One region of the Halorhodospira sp. M38 genome, then DNA from elsewhere that is predicted to be linked to it. Evidence: predicted binding sites of a transcription regulator. Region 1 holds the regulator's gene; the other holds the start of a gene.
The links. Region 1 encodes FliA, which starts transcription of late flagellar genes. Its sites were predicted from a motif close to GCTAAAGTTNNNNNNNNNNCNGCCGATA; they were not measured.
Positions count from the first base shown of each region.

Region 2: the regulator FliA is predicted to act here: its motif matches at 4,365-4,392, upstream of LRA98_RS01850 (MotY family protein).

Region 1 covers NZ_JAJNQP010000005.1:93,394-102,412, forward strand. The annotation lists gene flhA (flagellar biosynthesis protein FlhA) at 1-2,063, shown strand, start outside; gene flhF (flagellar biosynthesis protein FlhF) at 2,070-3,815, shown strand; gene LRA98_RS05145 (MinD/ParA family protein) at 3,854-4,687, shown strand; gene LRA98_RS05150 (RNA polymerase sigma factor FliA) at 4,687-5,430, shown strand; gene cheY (chemotaxis response regulator CheY) at 5,485-5,868, shown strand; gene LRA98_RS05160 (protein phosphatase CheZ) at 5,874-6,659, shown strand; gene LRA98_RS05165 (chemotaxis protein CheA) at 6,699-8,933, shown strand; gene LRA98_RS05170 (protein-glutamate methylesterase/protein-glutamine glutaminase) at 8,978-9,019, shown strand, end outside.
Region 2 covers NZ_JAJNQP010000002.1:37,669-46,687, reverse strand. The annotation lists gene LRA98_RS01870 (ABC transporter permease) at 1-831, shown strand, start outside; gene LRA98_RS01865 (lipocalin-like domain-containing protein) at 824-1,990, shown strand; gene LRA98_RS01860 (universal stress protein) at 2,002-2,904, shown strand; gene LRA98_RS01855 (acyl-CoA thioesterase) at 2,920-3,336, opposite strand; gene LRA98_RS01850 (MotY family protein) at 3,388-4,257, opposite strand; gene pufB (light-harvesting antenna LH1, beta subunit) at 4,699-4,926, shown strand; gene pufA (light-harvesting antenna LH1, alpha subunit) at 4,939-5,133, shown strand; gene def (peptide deformylase) at 5,401-5,889, opposite strand; gene LRA98_RS01830 (light-harvesting protein) at 5,980-6,195, opposite strand; gene pufB (light-harvesting antenna LH1, beta subunit) at 6,210-6,389, opposite strand; gene acnA (aconitate hydratase AcnA) at 6,990-9,019, opposite strand, start outside.

The DNA.
Region 1 (9,019 bases):
CGCTGCTGGTCATTGCCCTGTTGGCGATGATGATCGTGCCCCTGCCGCCGCTGGCGCTGGACATGCTGTTCACCTTTAACATCGTCCTGTCGCTGTCGATCCTCCTGGTCACCGTCTACATCATGCGGCCGCTGGAGTTCGCGGTTTTCCCGACGATCCTGCTGGTGGCCACGCTGCTGCGCCTGGCGCTGAACATCGCCTCGACGCGGATCATCCTCCTCGACGGTCATACCGGCACCGACGCGGCGGGCAACGTCATCCAGTCGTTCGGCGAGTTCGTCGTTGGCGCCAACTACGTGGTCGGCTTCGTGGTCTTCGCCATCCTGGTGATCATCAACTTCGTCGTGGTCACCAAGGGCGCCGGGCGCATCTCCGAGGTCTCGGCGCGCTTCACCCTGGATGCGCTGCCCGGCAAGCAGATGGCCATCGACGCCGACCTCAACGCCGGGATCATCAGCCAGGAGGAGGCGCGCAACCGGCGCCAGGAGGTGGCGCAGGAGGCCGACTTCTACGGCTCCATGGACGGTGCCGCCAAGTTCGTCCGCGGTGACGCGATCGCCGGCATCCTGATCCTGCTGATCAATATCGTCGGCGGGCTGATCATCGGCATGACCCAGCACGGCATGCCGGCCGACGAGGCCGCCCGCAACTACACCCTGCTGACCATCGGCGACGGCCTGGTGGCGCAGATCCCCTCGCTGGTGCTCTCCAGCGCGACGGCCATCCTGGTCACCCGCCGCTCGGATACGCGGCGGATGACCGACGACATCATGGAGCAGCTGTTCAGCAACCCGCGGGTGCTCTGGGTCGTCGCCGGGATCATCGGCCTGCTTGGTCTGGCGCCGGGGCTGCCGCCGGTGCCGTTTCTCTTCTTCGCCGGGCTGTGCGCGCTGGGGGCGTGGTACGCCGGCAGGCGCGAGGCCGAGGCGGCCGCCGCGGCTCAGCAGCCCGCGGCATCCGAGCAGGCCGATGCCGAGCGGGAGGACCCCGAGCAGAAAGAGCTCACCTGGGACGACGTGCCCCCGGTGGACCCGGTGGGCCTGGAAGTGGGTTACGGCCTGATCCCGCTGGTCGACCGCAATCAGGGCGGGCAGCTGCTGACCCGGATCAAGGGGGTGCGCAAGAAGCTCTCCCAGGACCTGGGCTTCCTGGTCCAGCCGGTGCACATCCGCGACAACCTCGATCTGGGACCCAACGTCTACCGGGTCAGCATCCACGGCGTACCCGTGGCCGAGGGCGACGTGCAGCCCGGCCGCGAGCTGGCCATCAACCCCGGGACGGTCCACGGCGAGCTCTCCGGGACGCCGACCAAGGATCCGGCCTTCGGTCTCGACGCGGTGTGGATCGAGCCGTCGCAGCACGATTACGCGCAGACCCTGGGCTACACGGTGGTGGACGCCAGCACGGTGATCGCCACCCATCTCTCCCAGGAGGTGCAGCGCAACGCCCATCAGCTCTTCGGCCACGAGGAGGCGCAGAAGCTGCTCGACATGCTCGGCCAGAGCCAGCCCAAGCTGGTCGAGGAGCTGGTGCCCAACACCCTGAGCCTGTCCACGGTGGTCAAGGTGCTGCAGAATCTGCTCGAGGAGGGCGTGCCCATCCGGGACATGCGCTCCATCGTCGAGGCGCTGGCCGAGCACGGGCAGAAGACCAAGGACCCGGGGCAGCTGACTCAGCACGTGCGCGAAGCGCTCAGCCGCATGATCGTCCAGGAGATCGTCGGCATGCAGCGCGAGGTGCCGGTGATCACCCTGGAGCCGCAGCTGGAACAACTCTTGCTTAATTCCGTGCAGGGTGCCGGGGACGGGGGCGGCGGCATCGAGCCCGGGCTGGCCGAGCGCATGCAGCGCTCGATCGCCCAGGCGGCGGAGCGTCAAGAAGCCGCCGGTCAGCCCGCCGTATTGCTGACGTCACCGCCGCTGCGCCACTGGCTGCGGCGGCTGTCCCGCAACGTGGCGTCGGGGCTTTACGTCCTGTCCTACAACGAGGTCCCGGATGACCGGCAGGTGCGCATCATCGCCAACGTCGGTCAGGGGCAGGAGGAATCGGGCAAGCAGGGGTAACGCACCATGCGAATCAAGCGAATCTTCGCCGCCAATACCCGCGAGGCGCTGCGCAAGGTCAAGGAGCAGCACGGCCCGGATGCCGTGGTGATCTCGTCGCGCAATGTCGACGGCGGCGTCGAGGTGATCTCGGCGGTGGACTACGACGAGCGCGCCGTTCAGGCGGCGGCCCGCGCGCAGGATCCGCGGGCCGCCGAGATCCCGCCCCTGGACGGCTCGCCGGGCCCGCGCCCCGGTGAGCCGGACCTGCCCGCCGCCGAGGACGAGCCGTCCGGGCAGGCGGAGCCGGCCGAGGATGAGGCCGGCCGTGCTCGCGAGGCGGCACTGGCCCGCCTGCGCAGTCTGCGCGCCGGTGGTGCGGTGGCCGACGACGCCCTGCCGCAGCGTGAGGGGGGCGGCCCGTCCCGCGGGCGGCCGCGCATCGACACCGGCGCGGCGGAGCGGGCCCGCGCCAACGCGGCCGCCCATCGCAGTTCCGGCCAGGAGCGCAGCGGCGGCGAGCGCCGCGAGCCGCGTATCGATCTGCGCGTCGGCGGCGCCGACGAGGACGCCGAACTCTTCGACGCCCTCAGCCGCGAGCACCAGGAGGTGGAGCGCAAGCGCGCCGAGCAGCCGCGACGCGAGCCGGCCTCCCGGCCGGCGCGTGGTCGGGGCGGGGCGGCCAGCGGCGGCGAGCCCGGTGGCGACCGGGGCCAGGGGCTCGGCGGGGTCGAGCACGCCGCCGCCATGGGGGCCGCCGCCGAGGCGGCCAGCGCCGGCAACCAGGAGGGCCCGTCTACCGGGGGTGGCTCCGGTGCGAGCCGCCGTCGCGTCGAGGAGGAGCCGGCCTTCCAGGAGATGCGCGAGGAGATCCGCACCCTGCGCAGCCTCTTCGAGAACCAGCTCTCGCTGCTCGAGTGGAACCGCATGGGTCACCGCCACCCGGCCCGAGCCACGGTGATCAAACGGCTCACGGATCTCGGCATGGGCACCGAAGTCAGCCGCAAGCTGGCCGATCACATTGGCGGCGACGAGAACCCCGACACCGCCTTCCGCAAGGCGCTGGCCCTGATCGCCCGGCACCTGCCCATCGCCGGCGACGAGATCGTCGACCGCGGCGGGGTCTACGCCCTGGTCGGCCCCACCGGCGTCGGCAAGACCACCACGGTGGCCAAGCTGGCGGCGCGCTACGCCCTGCGCCACGGCCGCGAGCAGGTGGCACTGGTGAGCACCGACAACTACCGGGTCGGCGCCCAGGACCAGCTGCTGACCTACGCCCGCATCCTCGATGTGCCCGTCTACACCGCCACCAACCGCCATGAGCTGCGGACCATCGTCGACGATCTGATGGACCGCGGCCTGGTGCTCATCGACACCGTGGGCATGAGCCAGCGCGACGTGCGTTTGGCCGAGCAGTTCAAGACCTTGGGCAGCGCCGAGGGGCTGGTGAAGACCTACCTGGTGCTCTCAGCGGCCACCCAGATGGCGACGCTGACCGAATCGGTCAGCGCCTTCGCCGGCGCCGAGCCGGTGGGCTGCATCTTCACCAAGGTCGACGAGGCCTCCAGCCTGGGCGGGGCGATGACCTGCGCCCTGCGCACCAAGCTGCCTATCGCCTATCTGGCCGTGGGGCAGCGGGTGCCGGAAGACCTTCAGGCGGCCAGGGGTGATACACTCGTGCACCGGGCGTGTGCGCTGCTGGACGAGCACGTTCAGGAGGCCGACGAGGAAGCCCTGGCATTGGCTCTCGGTGGGGGAGGCGCATGTTCCTGACAGAGCCAGGCCTCGATCAGGCGGCGGGGTTGCGCAGGATGGCGAAAACCAGACCGGTCAAGGTGGTCGCCGTCACCGGCGGCAAAGGCGGGGTCGGCAAGACCAACGTCTCCGTGAATCTGGCCACTGCGCTCAGTCGCATGGGCCAGGAGGTGATGCTCTTCGACGCCGACCTGGGGCTGGCCAACGTCGACGTGGCCCTGGGCCTGTCGCCCAAGCTCAACCTCTCCCACGTGCTCGCCGGCGAGGCGAGCCTCGATGAGGTCCTCGTCGAGGCCCCCGGCGGCTTTACCATCGTGCCCGCCTCTTCGGGCACCCAGCGCATGGCCGAGCTCACCGCCGCCGAGCACGCCGGGCTGATCCGCTGCTTCAGCGAGCTCCAGCGCGAGGTGGATGTGCTGCTCGTCGACACCGCGGCGGGCATCTCCGAGAGCGTGGTCAGCTTCGTGCGCGCCTGCCGCGAACTGGTCATCGTCGCCTGCAATGAGCCCTCGTCGATCACCGATGCCTACGCCCTGATCAAGGTCCTCAACCGCTACGGGGTCGAGCGCTTCCACCTGGTCGCCAACCGCGTGCGCAGCCGCCGCGAGGGGCAGATGCTGCACCAGAAGCTGGCCGTGGCCACCGAGCGCTTCCTCGACCTGAACCTGGACTTCATCGGCGCCATCCCGGAGGATGATCGCCTACGCCGGGCGGTGCAGAAGCAGCAGCCGGTGGTCGAGACCTACCCGAACAGCCCCTCGGCGCGGGCGTTCGGTGATCTGGCGCGGCGAATCGACGCGTGGCCGACCCCCTCGGGGGCCACCGGGAACCTGGAGTTCTTCGTCGAGCGACTGATCGAATACAGCAGCATGGGGGGAGAGGTGACCTGATGAATGGTCACGCGATGTACACCGCGGTGGCACAGCAGGGCGACGAGGATCTGGTCACCCGCCACGCCTCGCTGGTCAAGCGGATCGCCCACCATCTGGCTAGCCGCCTGCCGCCGAGCGTGCAGCTCGAGGACCTGATCCAGGCCGGTATGATCGGCCTGCTCGAGGCGGCGCGCCAGTACGACTCCTCCCAGGGGGCGAGCTTCCAGACCTACGCCGGCATCCGCATCCGCGGCGCCATGCTCGACGAGATGCGCCGGCTCGACTGGACGCCGCGTTCGGTCCACCGCAAGGGCCGCGAGGTGGCCGAAGCCATCCGCAGCATCGAGCACCGGACCGGGCGGGATGCCCGCGACCACGAGGTGGCCGAGGCCCTGGGGATCTCGGTGGCGGAATACCACAATATCCTGCAGGATGTGTCCTCGGCGAAGGTCTTCAGCATCGACCAGGAGGACCCGGGCACCGGCGAGCCCCACGAGCCCGCCGGGCACGACCCCGGCCCCCTGGCCATGCTGCAGGACGAGGCGTTCCAGGGCGAGCTGGCCGAGGCGATCCGGGAGTTGCCCGAGCGCGAGCGCCTGGTCATGGCGCTCTACTACGATGAGGAACTCAACCTGCGTGAGATCGGCGAGGTGCTCGGGGTCTCGGAGTCGCGGGTCAGCCAGATCCACGGCCGGATCATGCTCAAGCTGCGCAACCGTCTCGGGGAGTGGCGGCGCGAGCAGCAGGAACGAACGGCGTAGCACGGCTTTGGCAAGGCCTCGAGATAGGGGGGCAATGTGGCAGCGGACAAGAACATGAAGATCCTCGTTGTGGACGATTTCTCCACGATGAGGCGGATCATCAAGAACCTGTTGCGCGAACTCGGCTACAACAACGTGGTCGAGGCCGACGACGGCAACACGGCGCTGCCCATCCTGCAGAAGGGCGGGATCGACTTTCTGATCACCGACTGGAACATGCCGGGCATGACCGGTCTGGAACTGCTCAAGCACGTCCGTGCCGACGCCAATCTCAAGGACCTGCCCACGCTGATGGTCACCGCCGAGGCCAAGCGCGAGCAGATCATGGAGGCGGCGCAGGCCGGGGTGAACGGCTACATCGTCAAGCCCTTCACCGCGGCGACGCTGCGCGAGAAGATCGACAAGATCTTCGAGCGGGTCCAGGCAGGCGGGGGATGAGCAGCATGCGCCGGGAGCAGGGCAGCAGCGGCGCCGACCTCGAGGCGTACCGCCGCGCCGCGCAGCAGTTACTGGAGCACGTCGACGCCGGGGACAGCGAGGGTGCCCAGACGGTCATCGACGACCTGACCCACCTGCGGGAGACCGAGCTCTTCCGCGAGCTGGGGACGCTGACCCGGGATCTGCATGAGGCGATCAAGGCGTTCAACTACGACGAGCGCCTGGCCGATATCACCTCCCAGGAGATCCCCGATGCCCGCGAGCGCCTGAACTACGTCATCACGATGACCGAGCAGGCCGCCCACCGCACCCTGACGGTGATCGAGGGCAGTGCGCCGCTGGCGCAGGAGCTGGCCGAGGAGGGGGCACGGCTGGCGGAGCGCTGGCAGGCCTTCCAGCGCCGCGAGCTCAATGTCGAGGACTTCCGCGAGCTCTCCCGCGAGCTGGATGGCTTCCTCAACCGGGTCCAGGCAGACAGCCGGCAGATCAGCGATCAGCTCAACGAGGCGTTGATGGCCCAGGACTACCAGGACCTGACCGGGCAGATCATCCGCAAGGTCATCGCCCTGGTCGAGGAGGTCGAGTCGAACCTGGTCCAGCTGGTGCGCATCTCCGGGCAGCGCTTCGAGGAGGAAGGCCAGCAGCCCTCCACCCGGCCGGCCGAGGACGCCGAGGTGGCCAGCGAGCGGATGCGCCGCGGCGAGGGGCCGACCATGCCCGGCAAGGGTGGCGACGACGTGGTCAGCGGGCAGGACGAAGTGGACGATCTCCTGTCGAGCCTGGGGTTTTAGCCCGGGCACCGAGAAGCCCAACAACAGCGGAGGCCGAGCATGGCCATCGACCTCGACGACGACATCGTGCAGGACTTCCTGGTCGAGTCTCGGGAGATCCTCGACCGGCTGGGCGAGCAGCTGGTGGATCTGGAGCAGCACGGCGAGGACCAGGATCTGCTCAATTCGGTCTTCCGCGGCTTCCACACCATCAAGGGGGGCGCCGGGTTCCTCGGGCTCGATCCGCTGGTTGAGGTCTGCCACCGCACCGAGGACGTCTTCAACCTGCTGCGCAATGGCGAGAAGCAGGTCTCGCCGGAGCTGATGGACACCGTCCTGCGCGCGCTCGATGTGGTGGTCGCGCAGTTCGGGCAGATCGAGAACGGCAGCGACCCGGAACCGGCCTCGGCGGAGCTGCTCCAGGAGCTCGACCGGCTCAAGCAGGCGGATGCCGGTGCGCCGCCGGCCGCCGCCGCAGGGGCAGCGCAGGAGCAGCAGCCGGCCTCCCAGCAAGAGCAGACCGGCGACGACAGCGACGCCGAGTTCGATGAGCTGCTCACCGCCCTGGACGACGGCGACGAGGCCGCCACCTCCGGAGGCGGCGACGAGATCACCGACGCTGAGTTCGAGCAGCTGCTCGACGAGCTCCACGGCAAAGGTCAGCACCAGGGCAAGCCGGTGGCCGAGGATCCGGCCGCGGAGGCCGCCGAACCGGCCTCGGGCGGCGGGGACGACGAGATCACCGAGGAGGAGTTCGAGCAGCTGCTCGACAGCCTCTACGGCCCCGGAGCAGCGCCCGGCAAGGACGCGTCGCCGCCGGCGGTCGAAGGCGCGGGCGACGATGCGCAAAGCGCTTCGGCGCCGCCCCCACCCGGCGCGGCCGCGGCTGGCGAGCCGCAGGCGGCCGACGCGCCGGCGGCCCCCCGGGAGCCCGAGCCGGCCGCTGCGGCGGAGTCGACCCCGGCGACGCCGCAGGCCGATGCCCCCGCCCGCAAGCCGGCCGCCGGCGGCGGCCAGGGTGGTGGGGGCGGTGGCGGTGCCGGTGCCGACAAGGGTGGCACGGGTGCCGATGCCGGGGGTGGCGGCAACAAGGTCGAGGCCTCGGTGCGGGTGGATACCGCCAAGCTCGACGAGATCATGAACCTCGTCGGCGAGCTGGTGCTGGTGCGCAACCGCCTCTCCAACCTGCGCAACGAGCTCGACGACGATCGCCTCGGCCAGGCGGTCAGCGATCTGGAGCTGGTCACCTCCGACCTGCAGTCTTCGGTGATGAAGACGCGCATGCAGCCGATCAAGAAGGTCTTCGGCCGTTTCCCCCGGGTGATCCGCGACCTGGCCCGGCAGCTCGACAAGGAGGTCACGCTGGAGACCCACGGCGAGGACACCGACCTGGACAAGAACATGGTCGAGGCCCTGGCCGACCCCATGGTCCACCTGGTGCGCAACGCCGTGGATCACGGCGTGGAGTACCCGGATGAGCGCGAGGCCGCCGGCAAGCCCCGCCAGGGCACGGTGACCCTGTCCGCCGAGCAGGAGGGGGATCACATCCTGCTGACCATCGCCGACGACGGGCGCGGGATGGACCCGGACAAGCTGCGCGGCCTGGCGGTGAAAAAGGGCATGATGGACGAGGAGTCGGCCTCGCGGCTCGATGACAAGGAGGCGTACAGCCTGATCTTCCACGCCGGGTTCTCGAGCAAGGAGGAGATCTCCGACGTCTCCGGCCGCGGCGTGGGCATGGACGTGGTCAAGAACAGTCTCTCGCGGCTCAACGGCACCGTGGACATCGACTCCGAGCTGGGCCGTGGCACGGTCATGCGCATCCAGCTGCCGCTCACCCTGGCTATCCTGCCGACGCTGATGGTCAAGGTCTCCGGGCGCAAGTTCGCCCTGCCCATGTCCGTGGTGCGCGAGATCTTCGAACTCCAGGACGTGCGCACCAACGTGGTCAACAACCGCCTGGTGGCCATCGTCCGCGACAAGGCCATGCCGCTGTTCTTCCTGGAGCGCTGGCTCAGCCAGGCCGGTGAGCCGGTGCTCACCACCAAGCGCGAGATGGCCAACGGCGAGGAGGCCGAGGACGAGCGGCAGGTCATCACGGTCATCGTCGGCAACCAGGCCGTCGGCTTTGTCGTCGACGAGGTCATCGGTCTCGAGGAGGTGGTCATCAAGCCCCTGGGCGCGCTGCTCCACGGCCTGCCGGGGCTGGCCGGCTCGACCATCACCGGCGACGGGCAGATCGCCCTGATCGTCGACATCCCGAGCCTGATCAAGGCCTACGGCAAGCGGCTGTAGGCCGCCCGGGCGCGGGGCGCGCGTCGCTCGTAGAGGAGGACTGGGTGAGCATTCGGGTTCTGGTGGTCGACGATTCCGGCTTCTTC
Region 2 (9,019 bases), on a different contig from region 1:
GCCTTTGATCACGGTCCGGTTGGTGATGCCGGCATGGCGTACAAGGAGCGGGGGCCGGCGGCCTGGGACCGTTTCGAGCGGGGAGAGGGTGCCTACATCACCGAGCCCTTCGCTGCCCACCACAATCTCGAGGTCGGCGATCGGGTGGCCATCCGGACGCCCGCCGGCGAGCGGCACCTCCCGGTGCTCGCCGTGGTTCACGACTACACGACGAGTCAGGGTGCTGTGTTCGTGGCGCGGGGGTTCTACGACGAGCACTGGCAGGACGACGCCGTCGACGGCCTGGCCGTCCACGCCGGGGCGGGGATCGACACCGACGCCCTGATCGCTGCGCTGCGCGAGGCCACCGGTGACGAGGCCGGAGTGCTCACCTTCCGCTCCGATGCCGAGATTCGGCGCCTGTCGCTTGAGGTGTTCGACCGCACCTTCGCCGTGACGCGGGTTCTGCAGTTGCTGGCCACCATCGTCGCGGCTGTCGGCGTCTTCGGTGCTCTGCTGGCGCTCGCACTGGAGCGCAGTGGCGAGGTGGCGGTCCTGCGTGCCTTGGGACTGACGCCGGCGCAGGTCTGGACGCTGGAACTGGCCCGCACGGGATTGCTGGGTGCGTTTGCCGGCGTTCTGGCCATCGTGCCGGGCCTTGCCCTGGCACTTGCCCTGACCGACGTGATCAACCAGCGCGCGTTTGGCTGGAGCCTGCAGTTCCAGGTGGATCCGGCAGTGCTGGCACAGGCCGTGGCCCTGGCGACCGTGGCCGCCTTGCTCGCCGGGCTCTATCCCGCCTACCGTGCAGCCAGAGTACCCCCGGGGGAGGCGATGCGTGAGGATGGCTGAGCGACTCGGCAGGCTACTCCGCGGCGGCGTGGCTGTCGTCACGGTCTTGCTGCTGGCCGGGTGCACGGATCCGCCGGAGCAAAACGGCGCAGCCGGGCAGCAGGGGGTCACGGTTGCCGGGGCGCTCTCCGGCGAACAGGATGCGCAGGGCTTCGCCCGGGCCTTGGGGCCGCGGCCGCTGGTCTTTCCCCGGGATCACGGGCCGCACCCCGACTACCGTCACGAATGGTGGTATATCACGGGCAATGTGTTCGACGAGGACGGTCGTCACTTCGGATTCCAGGTCACCTTCTTCCGTTTCGCCCTGTCCCCCGAGCCGGCCCCGCGCCGTTCGGCCTGGGGGACCAATCAGTTGTGGATGGCCCACTTCGCCGTGACGGACACCGAGGGGGAGACCTTCCACCACTTCGAGCGGCTGGCGCGGGGCGCTGTCGGCCTGGCTGGGGCCCGACCCGACCCGTTCCGGGTGTGGTTGGAGGACTGGGAAGTCCGCGGTGCGCCAGGCCAGGGGCTGAACCGGTTGCGGACCCGGCTCGAGGCCGAGGGGGTCGAGCTGGAACTGGATCTGCGGGCGCGCAAGCCGATGGTGTTCCAGGGCGAGGACGGCTACAGCCGCAAGGGCGACGACCCCGGTAACGCCTCCTACTACTACACGCTCCCTCGGCTACAGGCGGCTGGGCGTCTGGCGGTCCCCGGCGGCGAGCACACGGTCTCGGGGAGCGCCTGGATCGATCGGGAGTGGGGCAGCAGCACCCTGAGTGAGGAGCAGACCGGATGGGACTGGTTCTCGATTCAGCTCGACGATGACCGCGAACTGATGTTCTATCACTTGCGCCGGGAAGATGGCAGCATCGATCCGAGAAGCAAGGGCGGCTGGGTGGAGGCCGATGGTCGTCACCGCGTGGTCACTCGAGACGACGTGCACCTCGAGGTGCTCGAGCACTGGACCAGCCCTGACGGCGAGGCCACCTACCCGGCGCGCTGGCGGCTAGAATACCCGGAGGAGGAGTTGACCCTGGAGCTCGAGCCTGTGCTGGCGGATCAGGAGCTGCGCGACGGGTTTCGATACTGGGAGGGTGCGCTGCGCGGTCGTGGCGAGGCTGCCGGCCGCCCGGTGAGCGCGGTCGGCTATGCGGAACTGACTGGCTACGTCGATTAGGAGGGGGAGTCGTGCGCAAGATCCTATATGCCACCGATCTCAGCGAACGGACCGAGGCAGCGGCGCAGCGCAGTCTGGATCTGGCTCGCTTGCACGGGGCTGAACTGCGGGCCCTGCACGTCATCGAGGCCGATCTCGAGGAGGAGACCTTGCGCCTGCTGTTCCGCGAGCAGGGCGGCGGCGCGCAGCAGGCGACCCGTGAGCTGGAGCGGGCCAGTGAGGCGCGAATTAACGAGCAGCTCAGTGCCATCGCCGGCGGTGGGGCGGACCCGGCGTGGTCGGTCGGTTGCCGGTGGGGACGTGGTGCGGCGGAGATCGCTGCAGAGGCGCGGGAGTGGGGAGCCGATCTGGTCACGATTGGTGCCCACGGGAGGCGCGTGGTACGGGATCTGTTCCTCGGCGCAACCGCGGAGCGCCTGGCCCACGAGCGCGCCGGGCCTATCCTGGTGGTCAAGCGCCCGCCGCAGGGCGGTTACCAGCGGGTTCTGGTGGCCGTGGACGGGTCCGGACGCTCGCGACACGCTGTCGAAGCGGCCGCCCGCCTGGCCCCGGACGCCGCGCTGCAGCTGCTCGGCGTTCACGATACGACACCGCTGGAGCGGATCTACGGGGCGGGCGAGGGGGCTGCTACAGAGCTCCAGGCGGCCCTGCAGGACGGGCGGCAGCAGACCGCCGAGGCCCTGGGTCGCCTCGTGGACGAGTTGCCGGTGCGGGATCGCGTAGACCACTTCGAGGCCCGCGGCGGCGATCCGGCGACGGTGATCCGTCAATTCGCCGAGGAGGCGGATGTCGATCTGGTTGCCATGGGGACGCGGGGCCTCTCCCGCTGGCAGGGTGCCCTGCTCGGTAGCGTTGCCCGCCGTGTCGCCCACGAGAGCGAGCGCGATGTCCTGCTGACCAGCGGCGAGGGCTGAGCGCCGGCGCGGATCTCAGGTGCTGAGGGCCTCGCGGAAGGGCTCCGGGGTGCGGCGCGGCCGGCGTGCGGTGTAGTCGAAGAAGGCGATGGTCGTCCGGGCACGGGCGACCTCCTTGGCGTCTGCCGGGCGCTCGACGCGGTAGAAGAGTTCGGCCCTACTACGTCCGATCGCGCCGGCGCCGACGGCGATGGTCAGGGCGTCGCCGTGGAAAGCCTCGGCCCGGTACGCTACCTCCAGCTCGCTGATGACGATACCGGCTCCGCCACAGTCCCCCTCACTGAAGCCGTAGTGGGCCAGAAAACCCACCCGGGCCTCGTGGAGCAGGGAGACTAGGGCGTCGTTGCCCAGGTGGCCGCCGTAGTTGACGTCGGTGATGCGCACCGAAAGCTCGGTGGCGAAGGGCAGATGCTCGGGCAGTTCGATCGTCATGGTGGCGATCATAAGGATCGGCGGTTGCCATCGCCAGCACAAGACGGGTGGCTAGAGGGCCGTCCGCAGCTCCACGCGGCGGTTGCTCGCCAGCTCGTGGATGTCCTGTTCAGCGTTGTCCTCGTCGATAAGCCGCGCCTCGATCTCGATCCGGTCCTCGGGTAGGCCGAGGTGCACTAGCTCGTCCCGGACCGCCGCAGCGCGCGCTTCGGCAAGTTGCTCGTTGATCTCCGGACTGCCCCGCGTATCCGCATAGCCGATGGATAGCACCACGCCCCAGTGCGGGTTGTCCTCGACGGCGCGGACGAACCGCCGGATCTCGTCTAGAGCGTTGCGGGTGAGGTCGTCGCTGCCCGTGGCGAAGTAGACCTCGGTGCGCGGCCCGCGTGGCAGGCGCGGGAGGTTGCCCTCCCAGGTTGGGCCGTCACTGTCCGCCATGGGTTCGCCGGTGCGGCCAGGGATAACCTGGCCGCGGGTGGCGGTGCCGGCGTCGACGCGCTCATGACGGGCGATGCACTCGCGGTAGTGGCCGAGCGCCCGCTGGAAGGCGGCCGGGGTCAGCCCGATCTCGATCAGCTCCCCGCTGTATCCGGCCTCGTAGCGGATCTGTGGCTCGCGCCCGTCGCGCAGGGCGTCGAGTAGCCACTGCGTCGTCCGGCGGCTGAAACGCAGTGTCCGCGTGTCCGGGTGCAGACGCACCGGCTCGACATGGCGGCGCCGATCCCCGCCCCAGGCTGGCTCGCCAATATAAAGATCCCCCTCGATTTCTTCCCGGGGAGGGCGATTGGCGAAGAAACTCAGATACTGTCGACCGTCATGCCGGTAGCTGATTAAGGCCACCCCTTTTCCGGGGATTTCGTGGGCCATATGGCACCCGGAACGCCCCTCGAAGGCGTGCCATTGCGCGCCATGCGGGTCCATGCGGTGCGTCTGCTGCCCACTGACAGCCCCGGCGCTTACGCAAATTGCCGCAGCGCAGGCGAAAACGATTGCAAGGGTCCGGGTACGATGATTCATCATGTCCACCATATCGGCATTTGCGCGGGAAACTGAAGTGGAGGGAAAGGGATTCCACAAGGGGGTACAGGGGTGCGGTTATACGCCACCACACAGCGCCCCCATTCCTGCGTTAGTGTTTAGGTCATCGTGGAGGTCGAGCGCTGGACCAGATAGGCAAGGGCTCGGCACACGAACGAACCTCGAAGACTGGGCGGGCCCAGCGTACCGACCCAGCGCTTTGAGGAAGGTCGGCACCCAGGTGCCGGCTGCACGGGAAGTCCCACGTTAGCGTGGGCGACCACCCCCTACCGCGCGGGGGTAGAGCGCGGTACCGGCTGAAACGCTGAACGGAGGACGAAACGTATGGCCGATAACATGTCGCTGACGGGCCTTAGCGATGAGGAAGCTAAGGAGTTCCACAGCATCTTCATGCAGAGCTTCCTGATCTTCACGGCGGTGGCCGTCGTGGCCCACTTCCTCGCTTGGGCCTGGCGTCCGTGGATCCCCGGTGCCGAGGGCTACGGCTCCGTCATCGAGGGTGTTCACAACGTGACCGCCGCTGTTTCCCAAATCGCGCCGCTTGCTGGTTAAGGAGATAGAACCATGTGGAGACTCTGGAAGCTTTACGATCCGCGCCGCGTCCTGATCGGCATCTTCTCCTGGCTGGCCGTGCTGGCCCTGGTGATTCACTTCATCCTGCTCAGCACCGACCGGTTCAACTGGGTTGGCGGTGCTGCGGTCAGCTCGGTGAGCGAGTCCGCTGAAGAGGTGTCCGCTCTGCCCCCGCGGCAGGTCTGACACCCGCTCCCGGAAGGTAGGAGGCTCTCCCGCTCTCTCGGAGTGGGAGAGGTTCCTCCCAGGGAGCCTGCCGGACGCGGCAGGTTGTGAAGAAAAACGGGGCATATGCCCCGTTTTTCTTTGTGTGTCCGCACCAGTCTCCTGTCTCCTCTGGGGGAGGTCTTCTATGCCGGCCCCCACCAGCCAAGCGCGGTGCCCGGGCGCCTACACGTCCGGGCACCCATTCCTTGCCCAGCGAGCGCCTGTATGGCGTCTGTGTGGTGCCCGCTAGCGGCGAAGGAGGCGGCCGGCGCGCATCCGCAGCCGTTGCCAGAAAGAGAGTCGGTCGATGAACAGGGTGCCGTCCAGGTGGTCGACCTCGTGGTGCAGGCAGACGGCCTCCAGGTTCTCCAGCTTGCAGTGGAACCGCTCACCGCTGGTGTCCTGAGCGCGGACACTGATCCGGGTGGGGCGCACCACAAGGCCTTGCCGACCGGGGACCGAGAGGCAACGCTCCTCGATGTAACCGGGCAGGCTGCTGCCGGTGATCTCCGGATTGATGAATACGCGCGGTGTCTGTTCCGGATCGGCGCAGCAGACGATAATGCGCCGGCGGACATCCACCTGCGGGGCCGCCAGTCCGATGGCGGAGGCGGCGCGCATGGTCTCGATCATGTCGTCGACCAGCTCACGGAGTTCCTGGTCGAAGGTCTCCACCGGTGCCGAGGGTTCCCGCAGACGGGGGTCGGGGTGCTCAAGGATGTTTAGCTTGGCCATGGGGGGTCCTAAGGAGAAAAAAAGGGGCGAGATCCGCAGACCCCGCCCCAGTGTCGAGCCGTCAATGGGCTGCTATCCGCGCAGGCGGATTTACACCATCGACTCGCGCGTTGCCAGCGCGTCGCTCTCGGCAATCTCCGAGGCCGGGATCTCGGCCGCGGCGTTGCCCTGGAAGTAGCTGGGATACCAGTCGGTGTTCGTCAGGATCGCGCCGTGCACCAGCAGGGCGATCAGCAGGACCACACCCAGCAGCAGCGGGAGACCGACGCTGGGCTTGACTACGAGCCAAATGCGAGCCTGGTTCATGTGTTAATCCTCCCTTAACCGAGCCACGGCGAGTAGGCGAAAGCCAGCACGTGCGCAACCACGGCGATGCCGAAGAAGATGCGCGCGCCGTCCAGCACGTAGCTGTGCAGCTCTTCCGCCTCCGGCAGGGTCAGCCCGGACGGCCAGACCCTGTTCGGGTCGTCGAAGTCCACGAAATCGTCGCGATCTCTCATAGTAGCTACTCCTTTTATGAAAGGCGTTAGCCTCCGAACCACCCGCCCAATCAACCGGACCGGAGATGGAGCGGGCACCATCCAAATGTCGCAGGGTTAGATAAACAAGAAGGGCGGGTGGCGGTCAACGCTCGGGGGCGCGGTGCCGCACGGGGTGCGCTGCCTTGCCGCGCCACCCTGCGCGGCTACTGCAGAAAAACGTATAAGTACGCGCCAACTGCCCGTTTGTGAAGGGTGTGCGGCGATTTGCCCAATCGTTATCGGTCGCCGCCGTTGGCGGCCACGGGAGCCGCTGGAGCGGTTTTATCGAAAAACCGGGGATTTGAATCGATATTCGCCCGGAAAATCCCGGCGGGCGCGGCCTGAGGAGGCTTTCGAATATCCGGTGGAAACACCGCTCGATGGGAATCATCGGAGGGTGCGACACTGAATCTGTCTCGGAAAAAGGGGGGCGATCCCCAAAGCTTCTTCCGGTGGGACGGACCGCGGTGGCGACGGCCCACAGCGGCCGTTGCACGTCGTATGAGGGGCGGTGGGGGAGAGCCCGGGGGCGGGGTGGGCTGTGGCCACCCCCCCGCCCATATCAACGCCTGAGGGGTCTCAGGCCGCGCCGGCGAGCCCGCGCAGGACGTAGTGCAAGATACTGCCATGACGGTAGTACTCCCACTCCTGCGGGGTGTCGATCCGCACACGGGCCTCGAAGGTCGTCTCGCCGCCATCCTCACGCCGTGCGACCACACGTACGCTGCGGGGCTGCTCGGTGATGCCCTCGATGTCGAAGGCCTCGTCCCCTGTCAGGCCGAGGTTCTCGGCGTTCTCGCCGTCGCGGAACTGCAGGGGGAGGACGCCGAAGCCCACCAGGTTGGAGCGATGGATGCGCTCGTAGCTCTCGGCGATGACCGCCTTGATACCCAGCAGCTTGGTCCCCTTCGCCGCCCAGTCACGGGAGGAGCCGGTGCCGTACTCCTTGCCGGCGAGCACGACCAACGGGGTGCCGGCCTGCTGGTAGCGCATGGAGGCGTCGTAGACGCTGGTTTGCTCGCCACTGGGCACGTGCGTGGTCCAACCCCCTTCGGTGCCCGGTGCCATGCGGTTGCGCAGGCGCACGTTGGCGAAGGTGCCGCGCATCATGACCTCATGGTTGCCGCGCCGCGAGCCGTAGGAGTTGAAGTCCTTCGGAGACACGCCCTGCTCCTGCAGGTACTGCCCAGCGGGGCTCTCCGGGTGGATGGCACCGGCCGGCGATATGTGGTCCGTGGTGATGGAGTCGCCGACGTAGATCAGGCAGCGGGCGCCGCGGATGTCCTGCAGCGGCTCCGGCGTCTTGCTCATCCCCTGGAAGTACGGGGGGTTCTTGACGTAGGTGGACTCACGCCAGTCGTAGAGTTCCCCCTGCGGGGCGTCGATGCCCTGCCAGGCGTCGTCGCCGTCGAAGACGTTGGCGTACTGCTCGCGGTACATCCCGGCCGAGATGTTGCCGCGGACGAGATCGGCGACCTCCTGCTGGGTGGGCCAGATGTCCTTGAGATAGACATCCCGGCCCTGGTTGTCGGTGCCGAGCGGCTCGTTGTACAGGTCCCGGGCCATGGTGCCGGCCAGGGCGTAGGCCACCACCAGCGGCGGCGAGGCCAGGTAGTTGGCGCGGACATCCTGGTGAATGCGGCCCTCGAAGTTGCGGTTGCCCGAGAGCACCGAGGTCACGCACAGGTCCCCCTCGCGGATGCCTTCGGTGACGGCGTCGGGGAGGGGGCCGGAGTTGCCGATGCAGGTGGTGCAGCCAAAGCCCACCACCGAGAAGCCCAGATGTTCAAGGTCGTCGAGCAGCCCGGCCTGCTTGAGGTAGGCGGGGACCACCTGGGAGCCGGGTGCCAGGCTGGTCTTGACCCAGGGCTTGGGCAACAGGCCGCGCTCGCGCGCCTTCTTGGCCACCAGGCCGGCGGCGACCAGCACGGCGGGATTCGAGGTGTTGGTGCAGGAGGTGATCGCCGCGATCACCACATCGCCGTGCTTGAGCAGCTCCTTGCGCCCGCCGATCTCGATCTCCACTGCGCCCCGCTCGTGGGCGTCGTCGATCCCCGGCGCGCTGTGGCCGCCCTCGTCCTCGAAGTGCTCCTCGGCCTCGTCGGCCGGCACCGCATGGTGGGCACGCAGGTGCTCCTGCAGGGTCTGCTTGAAGCTGGTCTTGGCCGCGTCCAGTGAGACTCGGTCCTGAGGCCGCTTCGGTCCGGCGAGACTCGGGACCACCGTACCCATGTCCAGCGACAGGGTGTCCGAGTACTCGGCCTCGCGAGCACCGGTCTCCCGCCACATGCCCTGGGCTTTGGCGTACTGCTCGGTGAGATCGATAAGCTCCTGGTCGCGGCCGGAGAGCTCCATGTAGGCCAGGGTCTCCTTGTCCACCGGGAAAATGCCGCAGGTGGCGCCGTATTCCGGGGCCATGTTGGCGATGGTGGCCCGGTCCGCCAGGGGGAGGTGGTCGAGGCCGTCGCCGAAGAACTCGACGAACTTGCCGACCACGCCCTTCTTGCGCAGTATCTCGGTGACGGTCAGCACCAGGTCGGTGGCCGTCGCGCCCTCCGGCAGTCGGCCCTCGAGGCGGAAACCCACCACCTCCGGGACGAGCATGCTGA